3 linked regions of the Luteipulveratus mongoliensis genome follow. The main gene of each other region encodes a partner of the protein of the gene in region 2 in a complex. Links are inferred from orthologs where the notes say so. Each region holds a gene or a part of one and is shown on either strand. Other genes may lie near its edges. The genes, in order: secA, secY and secG.

Region 1 (3,425 bases), 2.2 Mb from region 2 along the record:
CGCTGGAGTGCAGCGTCGGCGTACGGACTCCGCAGCAGCTCACGCGCTGGATGACGATTGATGTACATGAGCGAGTTGCGAGGCGGCACAAGGTTGCTCAGCGGCGAGGGCGCCGGCCGGTCGACCGCCCTCAGGTACGTCGGGTGCGCGTGACCGAACCCTCTGACGGAGTGGTCGAGGCGTCCGCGCTGGTGCTGCTGGACGGCCGGCTGCGGGCGGTCGCGCTGCGACTCAACGGCGTGGACGGTCGCTGGCTGATGACCGAGCTGGTCATCGGCTGACCGCGTCCGACGAAGCGGGTACGACAAAGGCCGGCAACCCTGACGGGTGCCGGCCTTCGTCGCGTCGGGTCAGCGGCGCTTGGCCTTGGCCTTCTGCTTGTTCTTGCTCGCCGAGCGGGTGGCCGGCGCCGTCGCCGAGGACTTGTCCGCCTTGGCGCGGGCGCGACGCTCGCGCCGAGGCAGACTCGCGTCCTCCTCGAGCACGCGACCGTGCTCGTCGATGTCGTGCTCGTGGGCCAGACCGTCCTCGCCAGGAGCGGTGAGGTGCATCTTGGGCTTGCTCGCGGGAAGCGACGACTCGACCTCGGCCGGGTCGACCTCGACGTTGAAGAAGTACTGGATCGACTCCTCCTTGATCGCGTCGTTCATCGCGTCGAACATCTGGAAGCCCTCGCGCTGATACTCCACCAAGGGGTCACGCTGGGCCATCTGGCGCAGGTGGATGCCCTCCTTGAGGTAGTCCATCTCGTAGAGGTGCTCACGCCACTTGCGGTCCAGGACCGACAGCACGACGCGGCGCTCCACCTCGCGGGACACCCGGTCGCCGAGATCGGTCTCACGGGCGTCGTAGGCGTGCTGGGCGTCCGAGCGCAACTCCTCGGTGAGGATGTCGGCCGTCAGACCGGCGCGACCGCCGACTTCCTGCTCAAGCTCGTCGACCGAGATCGAGACCGGGTACAGCTCGGCCAGGGCCTCCCACAGCTTGTCGAGGTCCCAGTCGTCAGCAAAGCCCACCTCAGCCGCACCGTCGACGTAGGCGTCGACCGTGTCGTTGACGAAGTGCCGCATCTGGGGCTCGAGGTCCTCGCCCTCCAGCACCCGGCGACGCTCGTCGTAGATGACCTCGCGCTGGCGGTTGAGGACGTCGTCATACTTCAGGACGTTCTTGCGGATCTCGAAGTTCTGCGACTCGACCTGGCTCTGCGCGCTCTGGATGGAGCGGCTGACCATCTTGGACTCGATCGGGACCTCGTCCTCGATCTTGGCGGTCTGCATGAACCGGTCGACCATGGCCGCGTTGAACAGCCGCATGAGGTCGTCCTGCAGCGACAGGTAGAAGCGGCTCTCGCCCGGGTCACCCTGACGGCCGGCACGACCGCGCAGCTGGTTGTCGATACGGCGCGACTCGTGCCGCTCGGTGCCCAGGACGTAGAGGCCGCCGACCTCCTGGATCTCGTCGTGCGCCTTGGCCACGGACTTCTCAGCCTTGGCCATCGCCTCGTCCCACTGCGCTTCGTACTCCTCCGGCGTCTCCACCGGGTCCAGGCCCTTGTTCTTCAGTGCTGCGACCGCCATGAACTCGGGGTTGCCACCGAGCATGATGTCGGTGCCTCGACCAGCCATGTTGGTCGAGACAGTGACGGCGCCCTTGCGGCCGGCCTGGGCCACGATCGCGGCCTCACGCTCGTGCTGCTTGGCGTTGAGGACCTCGTGCGGGATGCCCTTGCGCTTGAGCTGCTCGGACAGGCGCTCGCTCTTCTCGACGCTCGTCGTGCCGACCAGGATCGGCTGGCCCTCCTTGTGGCGGGCGACGATGTCCTCGACCACGGCGTGGAACTTGGCTTCCTCGGTCCGGTAGACGAGGTCGGCCTGGTCCTTGCGGATCATCGGCTTGTTGGTGGGGATGCTGACGACGCCCAGCTTGTAGATCTGGTAGAGCTCGGCGGCCTCGGTCTGGGCCGTACCGGTCATGCCGGAGAGCTTGTCGTACATGCGGAAGTAGTTCTGCAGTGTGACGGTGGCGAGCGTCTGGTTCTCGTTCTGGATCTCGACACCCTCCTTCGCCTCGATGGCCTGGTGCATGCCCTCGTTGTAGCGACGGCCCGACAGCATGCGGCCGGTGTGCTCGTCGACGATGAGGATCTCGTCGTTCATCGCGACGTAGTCCTTGTCGCGCTTGAACAGCTCTTTGGCCTTGATCGCGTTGTTGAGGTAGCCGATCAGCGGCGTGTTGTGCGCCTCGTAGAGGTTGTCGATGCCGAGCAGGTCCTCGACCTTCTCGATGCCCGACTCGAGCAGACCGACCGTCTTCTTCTTCTCGTCGACCTCGTAGTCACCCGTGCCGGCGATGACCTTGTTGTCCTTGTCCTTCTTCGCCCGGGTCAGGTGATCGACGATCTTGGCGAACTCGACGTACCACTTGGTCGCCTCGTCCGCGGGACCGCTGATGATCAGGGGCGTACGGGCCTCGTCGATCAGGATCGAGTCGACCTCGTCGACGATCGCGAAGTTGTGACCGCGCTGGACCAGCTCGTCCTTGGACCACGCCATGTTGTCGCGCAGGTAGTCGAAGCCGAACTCGTTGTTGGTGCCGTAGGTGATGTCCTTGCGGTACTCGACCCGACGCTGCTCCGGGGTCATGGCCGACAGGATCACGCCGGTCTCCAGGCCGAGGGCGCGGTGCACGCGACCCATCAGCTCCGACTGGTACTCGGCGAGGTAGTCGTTGGTCGTCACGACGTGGACGCCCTTGCCGGACAACGCGTTGAGGTAGGACGGCAGGGTCGCGACGAGCGTCTTGCCCTCACCGGTCTTCATCTCCGCCACGTTGCCGAGGTGGAGCGCCGCGCCACCCTGGAGCTGGACGTCGAAGTGACGCTTGCCGATGGTGCGGACGCTGGCCTCACGGACGGCGGCGAACGCCTCCGGCAGGAGGTCGTCCAGCGTCTCGCCCTCCTTGAGCCGCTTCCTGAACGAAGCGGTCTCAGCCTTCAGCTCGGCATCAGTGAGCTTTTGGAAGTCCTCCTCGAGGATGTTGACCTGAGCGGCGATGCCCTCCAGCTTCTTGAGCAGCCGGCCCTCGCCAGCACGCAGTACCTTCTCGACGATCTTGGGCACGCAGGACTCCTGGTCAACGTTCTCGGTGGCGACGCGGTCGGCGTACGCCATGACTACCGATGGACTGCCTGTGCACACGCCATGGTGACGCTGCACACAGGACAGACCCATCTAGGGTAGTCGTTCGTTCCAGCGTGTCACGCCAGACCATGGTTCCCGGTCCGCAGGATGCGCTCGAATCAGCGCAACGTCGCGAACGCTCCTGGCCGACCGTCCTGCGCGAACTCCAGCCTGACCGGTGCAACCAGTGCCGCCTTCTCCATGACCGTGAAGGTCCGGACAACGACTCGAGTGCCTGCGCTGTCG
Region 2 (3,079 bases):
CGTCGTCGAGCACGCGGGATCCGGGGATGCCGTGGACGATCTCGTCGTTGACGCTGACGCAGATGGTCGCCGGAAAGCCGTGGTAACCAAGGAAGCTCGGCGTCGCACCTCGACCGCGGATGGCCTTCTCGGCCACCCCGTCGAGGTCTGCAGTGGTGAGACCGGCGCGTACGACGGTGCTCAGCTCGGCGAGCGTCTCACCGACCACGAGGCCGGCACGACGCATCTGCCGGACCTGGTCAGGCGTCTTGGCGGGCAGCTTGCTGCCGCGTCCGAACATGCGAGAACGGTCAGCCGGCGCGGGCGGCGAGGCCGTCGAGGACCTCGATCACGCGCGACTCGACCTCGTCGACGTCGCCCATGCCATCAATCTCGATCAGCACGCCACGCTCGCGATAGGTCGCCGCCAGCGGTGAGGTCTGGCGGTTGTAGATGGCCTGACGCTCGCGGATGACGTCCTCGGTGTCGTCAGCCCGGCCGGAGCTCTCCGCACGCTTGAGCAGGCGGGCGACGAGCTCCTCGTCATTGACGGTCAGCTGCAGCACGGCGTCCAGCGTGAAGCCGTCGGCGCCGAGCATCTCATCGAGCGCAGCGACCTGCGGCACGGTGCGGGGGTAGCCGTCGAGCAGGAATCCCTCACGAGCATCGTCTTGAGCAAGGCGGTCCTTGACGATCTCGTTGGTGATCTCGTCCGTGACGTAGCCACCCGCGTCCAGGATGCCCTTGACCTGCTGGCCGAGCGGCGTCCCGTCCTTGATGTTGGCGCGGAAGATGTCGCCGGTCGAGATGTGCGGGATGCCGCGCGCCTCCGTGAGGCGGTCGGCCTGCGTGCCCTTACCTGCACCGGGGGGACCAAGGATGATCAGACGCATTACCGCAGGAACCCTTCGTAGTGGTGCTGCTGCAGCTTGGAGTCGATCTGCTTGACCGTCTCCAGGCCCACACCGACCAGGATGATGATCGAGGCGCCACCGAACGGGAAGTTCTGGTCGGCGCTCACCATGGCCAGCGCGATCAGCGGGATAAGAGCCAGGATGGCGAGGTACAGGGCACCGACCACCGTCACGCGCGTCAGCACGTAGTTGAGGTACTGGGCGGTGGCCTTGCCGGCGCGGACGCCGGGGATGAAGCTGCCGGCCTGCTTGAGGTTGTCGGCCACCTCGTCGGGCTGGTAGGTGATCGACACGTAGAAGAACGTGAAGAACACGATCAGCACGGTGAAGAGCAGCATGTAGTACGGGTGGTCACCCTTGGAGAGGTTCTCCTGGACCCACTGCACCCAGCCCGCCGGAGCCGTCTGGCCGTTGCCCCGGTTGAAGCTCGCGAGCAGCACCGGCAGCGACAGCAGTGAGCTGGCGAAGATCAGCGGGATCACGTTGGCCATGTTGACCTTGAGCGGGATGTAGGTCGTCGTGCCGCCATAGGACCGGCGCCCGATCATCCGCTTGGCGTACTGGACCGGGATACGACGTTGCGCGTTCTCGACGAAGACCACGGCTGTGGTGATGACCAGACCCATGATGATGACGATGAAGAAGCGGCCCCAGCCCTGGTGGTGGATGGCCCACACCGAGCCCGGCACGCTGGCCGCGATCGAGGTCAGGATCAGCAGCGACATGCCGTTGCCGACGCCGCGCTCGGTGACCTGCTCACCCAGCCACATGACCAGGCCGGTGCCGGCGGTCAGCGTCAGGATCATGATGAGCATCGTCGGGATGTTGTCGTCGTTCATGATCCGCGGGCACGTCGCGCTCGAGCCGCCGAGCAGCGTGGAGGGGTTGCGCGCCGTCGTGATCAGGGTCGAGGACTGCAGCACGGCGAGACCGATCGTCAGATAACGCGTGTACTGCGTCATCTTGGTCTGGCCGGCCTGGCCTTCCTTCTTCAGCGCTTCGAACCGTGGGATGACCACGGTGAGCAGCTGGATGATGATGCTGGCCGTGATGTACGGCATGATCCCCAGCGCGAAGACCGACAGCTGCAGCAGCGCGCCGCCGCTGAACAGGTTGGCGAGGCCGAGCAGGCTGCCCTGCGGGCCGGCTGCCTTCTGACATTGCTGCACGAGCTGGTAGTTGATCCCAGGGGTCGGGATGTGCGAGCCAAGGCGGAAAATCGCCATGATGGCCAACGTGAACAGCAGCTTCTTGCGCAGGTCCGGCGTGGTGAACGCGCGACCGAAGGCGGTGAGCACTGATCCTCCTGCTGCCACCAGTGGTGGCGCTCTGCTTGGGTGCGGCGTGACGACGTCCGGTGGGACGTACGACGGTTGCGCGCCTGGGCTTCGGGCATCCCCCCGCGACACGGCGAGAGCCCAGAACAACGTGGACGACGATACCTGGAGCAGGTACGCCCCGGGTGCTCGGTCCCGTGAAGGGGCCGGGACAACCCGGGGCGTAGCAGCTCTAGGCGGTAGCGAGAACGGTCATCACCCAGCGGTGATGGTGCCGCCCGCAGCCTCGATCTTTTCCTTGGCCGTGCTGGAGAACTTCGTCGCGGTCACCTCGACCTTGACGGTGATCTCACCCGTGCCGAGCACCTTGACGGGCTGGCCCTTGCGGACCGCACCCTTGGCCACCAGATCCTCGACGGTGACAGCGCCACCCTCGGGGAACAGGGTGGACAGCTTGTCGAGGTTGACGACCTGGTAGTCCACCCGGTTGGGGTTCTTGAAGCCACGCAGCTTGGGCAGACGCATGTGCAGCGGCGTCTGACCACCCTCGAAGCTCGCGGGCACCTGGTAACGAGCCTTGGTGCCCTTGGTGCCACGACCGGCGGTCTTACCCTTGGAGCCCTCACCACGACCGACGCGGGTCTTGGCCTTCTTGGCTCCCGGGGCGGGACGCAGGTGGTGCACCTTCAGCGCGTGTGTCTTGGGCTCAGCTGCCTCGGCAGCCGCGCTCTTGGCGTTGTCAGCCATCAGTCAACCTCCTCGACCGTCACCAGGTGGGCGACGTGACGGACCATGCCACGGAACTCCGGGCGGTCCTCCTTGACGACGGTGTCACCGATGCGCTTCAGGCCCAGCGAACGCAGGGTCTCGCGGTGCTTCGGCTTGCCGCCGATCTCAGAACGGATCTGG
Region 3 (3,084 bases), 1.4 Mb from region 2 along the record:
CCGCCCCGTCCGCCACGAAGGATGCTCCGACCGTCAAGAAGGCCGCGCGTCGCAAGCTCGCGGCCAAGACGTCCGGGGCGACGACCAAGAAGTCCACCGCCCGGGCGACCACGCCCAAGAAGTCCACCGCCCGGGCGACCACGCCCAAGAAGAAGTCATGAGCGGTGATGAGTTCGGCGCACCGGAGATCGTCCGGCGCCCGGACAAGGCGACGCTGTCCGCTCAGATCGCCGGCCGGCTTGTCGACCGGATCCTGACCGCGCAGCGCGACCGAGGTGTCGCCCATGTCGTCCTCACCGGCGGCTCGATGGGTTCCGCGAGTCTCGAGGCGCTCGGAGCCAGCGGTCGTGCCGACGAGATCGACTGGTCAGCAGTCGAGATCTGGTGGGGTGACGAACGATTCGTCCCGTTCGGCGACGGTGAACGCAACGAGGTCCAGGCCAGGCAGGCGCTGCTGGACCGCCTGCCTCTGGACCCCGCACGGGTGCACCCGATGGCGGCCAGCGACGAGGGTGTCACCACTGAGGACGGCGCGGCACGCTATGCCGACCAGCTCGCCACGGCGGCCGGTGACGGCGAGACCGTGCCGGCGTTCGACGTGCTCATGCTCGGTGTGGGGCCCGACGCCCATGTGGCGTCGCTGTTCCCTGGCCATCCGGCCCTCGACATCGACGCGACGGCCGCCGTCGCGATCCACGACTCCCCCAAGCCGCCGCCGGACCGGATCTCCATGACCTATCCCACGCTCAACGCCGCACGAGAGGTCTGGCTCATGGTGGCCGGGGCCGACAAGGCCGACGCGGTGGCCAGGGCTCTCGGCGGTGCCGACCGGCACCAGGCTCCGGCAGCCGGCGTACACGGCACGGATGCGACGGTGTGGTGGCTCGATGACGCGGCAGCTGCCCAGCTGACCTGACCGCCGATCCGCCAGAGACCGACTCCGCATGACGAAGGCGCGGCGCCCGAGACCGGGTGCCGCGCCTTCGTGATGTCTGCGTCTAGCGGATCAGGCCGCGCGACCGCAGTGACTCCAGGGCCTCGTCGAGAATGACGGCGCCCTCCTCGTCGCTGCGACGCTCCTTCACATAAGCCAGGTGCGTCTTGTAGGGCTCGACGCGCGGAGGTGCAGGAGGGTTCTCCTGATCCTGGCCGGCCGGGAAACCACAGCGGGGGCAGTCCCACTGCTCCGGGACGCTGAGGCTTGGCTCCTCGGCAAAACTAGGTCGTGTCTCGTGCCCGTTGGAGCACCAGTACGAGACGACGACGCGCGGTGCGGCCTCGCCACGCTCGGCTTCGCCCATGGGGCCTGCACCGACACGGCTGCCGCGAATCGCGTTACCACCGGCCACGTTGGATCTCTCCTCGCTCTAGGAACTGCTGCGGGATACGGATCAGGCGAAGCGCTCGACGAGGCCGAGGCCCACGATCGTGGCGAACCAGAGCACTCCGACACCCACCGTGATCCGGTTGAGGTTGCGCTCGGCGATCGACGAACCACCAAGGCTGCTGGACACGCCACCACCGAACATGTCGGAGAGGCCACCGCCCTTGCCCTTGTGCATGAGGATCAGCATGACCAGGAAGAGACCGCTGACGATCAGCACAACCTGGAGGGCAACACGCACCGCGTCCACTAGGGAATCACCTTACGAATCGGGTCAGAACGGTCGGATGACCATCCGCTACAGGTTACAGGAGGGTAGGGCTGGAGGTGTTCAGCTCGCGTCGGCGCCGTGGTGGCTTCGATAGCGACAGATGGAGGAGAACTCGACCGGGTCGATGGACGCGCCACCGACCAGCGCACCATCCACGTCGGTCTGCGCCATGATCGCGGCCACGTTGCCCGCCTTGACGCTGCCGCCGTAGAGGACGCGTACGCCCTTCGCCAGGCCGGCCGAGTAGAGCTCGGCCAGGCGCGCTCGGATGGCCGCGCACACTTCCTGCGCGTCGTCCGGCGTCGCGACCTCACCCGTGCCGATCGCCCAGACCGGCTCGTACGCGACGACGACACTGCTCGCCTGCTCCGCCTCGAGCCTATCCAGCGCAGCATCCAACTGGCCGATGGTGTGCTCGACCTGGTTGCCGGCCTGACGCACCTCGAGTGGCTCACCGACACACAAGATCGGCGTGAGCCCGTGCTGGTAGGCGGCCTGCACCTTCAGCTTGACGACGTCGTCGGTCTCGTGGTGGTACTGCCGGCGCTCGCTGTGCCCGACCACGACATAGGTGCAGCCGAGCTTGGCGAGGAAGGCACCGGACACCTCACCGGTGTAGGCGCCGCTGGCGTGCACCGAGAGGTCCTGCGCCCCGAGCCGGATCTTGAGCTTGTCGCCGTCGATCAGCGTCTGCACGGTGCGCAGGTCGGTGAACGGCGGCAGCACCGCCACCTCGACGGCACCGAAGTCGTGCCGTCCGTCACGCAGGGTCCAGTCGAGCTTTTGGAGCAGGTGCGCTGCCTGGAGATGATCGAGGTTCATCTTCCAGTTGCCCGCCATCAGCGGGGTACGCGCCGGCTTTGCGGTGTCCTTGGCCATCTGCTCAGTCCTCCAGCACGGCGAGACCCGGCAGGGTCTTGCCCTCGAGGTACTCCAGGCTGGCGCCGCCACCCGTGGAGATATGGGTGAAGTCGTCGTCGGCAAAGCCCAGCGCGCGTACGGCTGCAGCGGAGTCTCCCCCGCCGACCACCGTCACGGCACCGGCCTTCGTCGCATCGACCAGCGCCTGCGCCAGCACCTTGGTGCCGTCGGCGTACGGAGCCATCTCGAACGCGCCCATCGGGCCGTTCCAGAAGGTCGTCTTGGCGGTCGTGACCTTCTCCGCGAACAGCTGCGCGGAGTCCGGGCCGATGTCCAGGCCCATCCGGTCGGCCGGGATCGCATCGACGGGAACGACCTCGTGGTCCGCGTCGGCGGAGAACTCGGTTGCCGCCACCACGTCCACGGGCAGCACGATGTCGACGCCGTGGTTCTCGGCCTCGGCGAGGTAGCCCTTGACGGTGGCGACCTGGTCCTCCTCAAGGAGGCTCTTGCCGACCTCGTAGCCCTGGGCCTTGAGGAACGTGAAGGCCATGCCGCCGCCGATGAG

The links.
Region 1: the proteins of secY (region 2) and secA are in contact, whole or in part, in a crystal structure (PDB 3DIN), measured with the Thermotoga maritima proteins. The link is inferred for Luteipulveratus mongoliensis from one-to-one orthologs. Residues at the interface, in WP_004081795.1 of Thermotoga maritima: Glu108, Gly109, Glu110, Glu111, Ala236, Glu237, Arg238, Arg239, Ile240, Thr241, Ile242, Gln243, Tyr244, Ala245, Arg246, Arg247, Val248, Thr249, Gly250, Arg251, Arg252, Val253, Tyr254, Gly256, Ala257, Ser258, Thr259, Tyr260, Leu261, Pro262; in WP_004082002.1 of Thermotoga maritima: Glu261, Ala262, Arg263, Lys300, Ala301, Arg302, Thr303, Ile304, Ile305, Leu323, Tyr324, Asp325, Pro326, Val329, Ser330, Tyr333, Ile336, Lys340, Phe345, Val349, Glu363, Phe364, Tyr374, Ser375, Gly376, Gly377, Glu393, Ile395, Thr482, Ser483.
Region 3: secY (region 2) and secG share a complex: the UniProt entries of both Escherichia coli proteins name them as parts of the sec protein translocase complex. The link is inferred for Luteipulveratus mongoliensis from one-to-one orthologs.

Annotation. Positions count from the first base shown.
Region 1 is NZ_CP011112.1:2,245,925-2,249,349, reverse strand. Bases 151-3,425 are described here. They hold secA (preprotein translocase subunit SecA), read right to left. Parts: upstream 3,120-3,425; coding sequence 351-3,119; downstream 151-350. Other genes in these bases: VV02_RS10740 (hypothetical protein), read right to left, coding at 3,299-3,425; VV02_RS10750 (Rv3235 family protein), read left to right, coding at 151-281. Outside these bases: more of VV02_RS10750, read left to right, coding at 1-150. UniProt on the Escherichia coli protein: Required for protein export, interacts with the SecYEG preprotein conducting channel.
Region 2 is NZ_CP011112.1:4,425,192-4,428,270, forward strand. Bases 32-2,960 are described here. They hold secY (preprotein translocase subunit SecY), read right to left. Parts: upstream 2,192-2,960; coding sequence 872-2,191; downstream 32-871. Other genes in these bases: map (type I methionyl aminopeptidase), read right to left, coding at 32-280; VV02_RS20955 (adenylate kinase), read right to left, coding at 291-872; rplO (50S ribosomal protein L15), read right to left, coding at 2,426-2,917; rpmD (50S ribosomal protein L30), read right to left, coding at 2,917-2,960. In the rest of the region: more of map, read right to left, coding at 1-31; more of rpmD, read right to left, coding at 2,961-3,079. UniProt on the Escherichia coli protein: The central subunit of the protein translocation channel SecYEG. Consists of two halves formed by TMs 1-5 and 6-10.
Region 3 is NZ_CP011112.1:3,048,923-3,052,006, reverse strand. Bases 14-2,947 are described here. They hold secG (preprotein translocase subunit SecG), read right to left. Parts: upstream 1,635-2,947; coding sequence 1,392-1,634; downstream 14-1,391. Other genes in these bases: VV02_RS14470 (phosphoglycerate kinase), read right to left, coding at 2,539-2,947; tpiA (triose-phosphate isomerase), read right to left, coding at 1,716-2,534; VV02_RS14485 (RNA polymerase-binding protein RbpA), read right to left, coding at 999-1,349; pgl (6-phosphogluconolactonase), read left to right, coding at 158-916; VV02_RS14495 (glucose-6-phosphate dehydrogenase assembly protein OpcA), read left to right, coding at 14-161. Outside these bases: more of VV02_RS14495, read left to right, coding at 1-13; more of VV02_RS14470, read right to left, coding at 2,948-3,084. UniProt on the Escherichia coli protein: Subunit of the protein translocation channel SecYEG. Overexpression of some hybrid proteins has been thought to jam the protein secretion apparatus resulting in cell death; while this may be true it also results in FtsH-mediated degradation of SecY.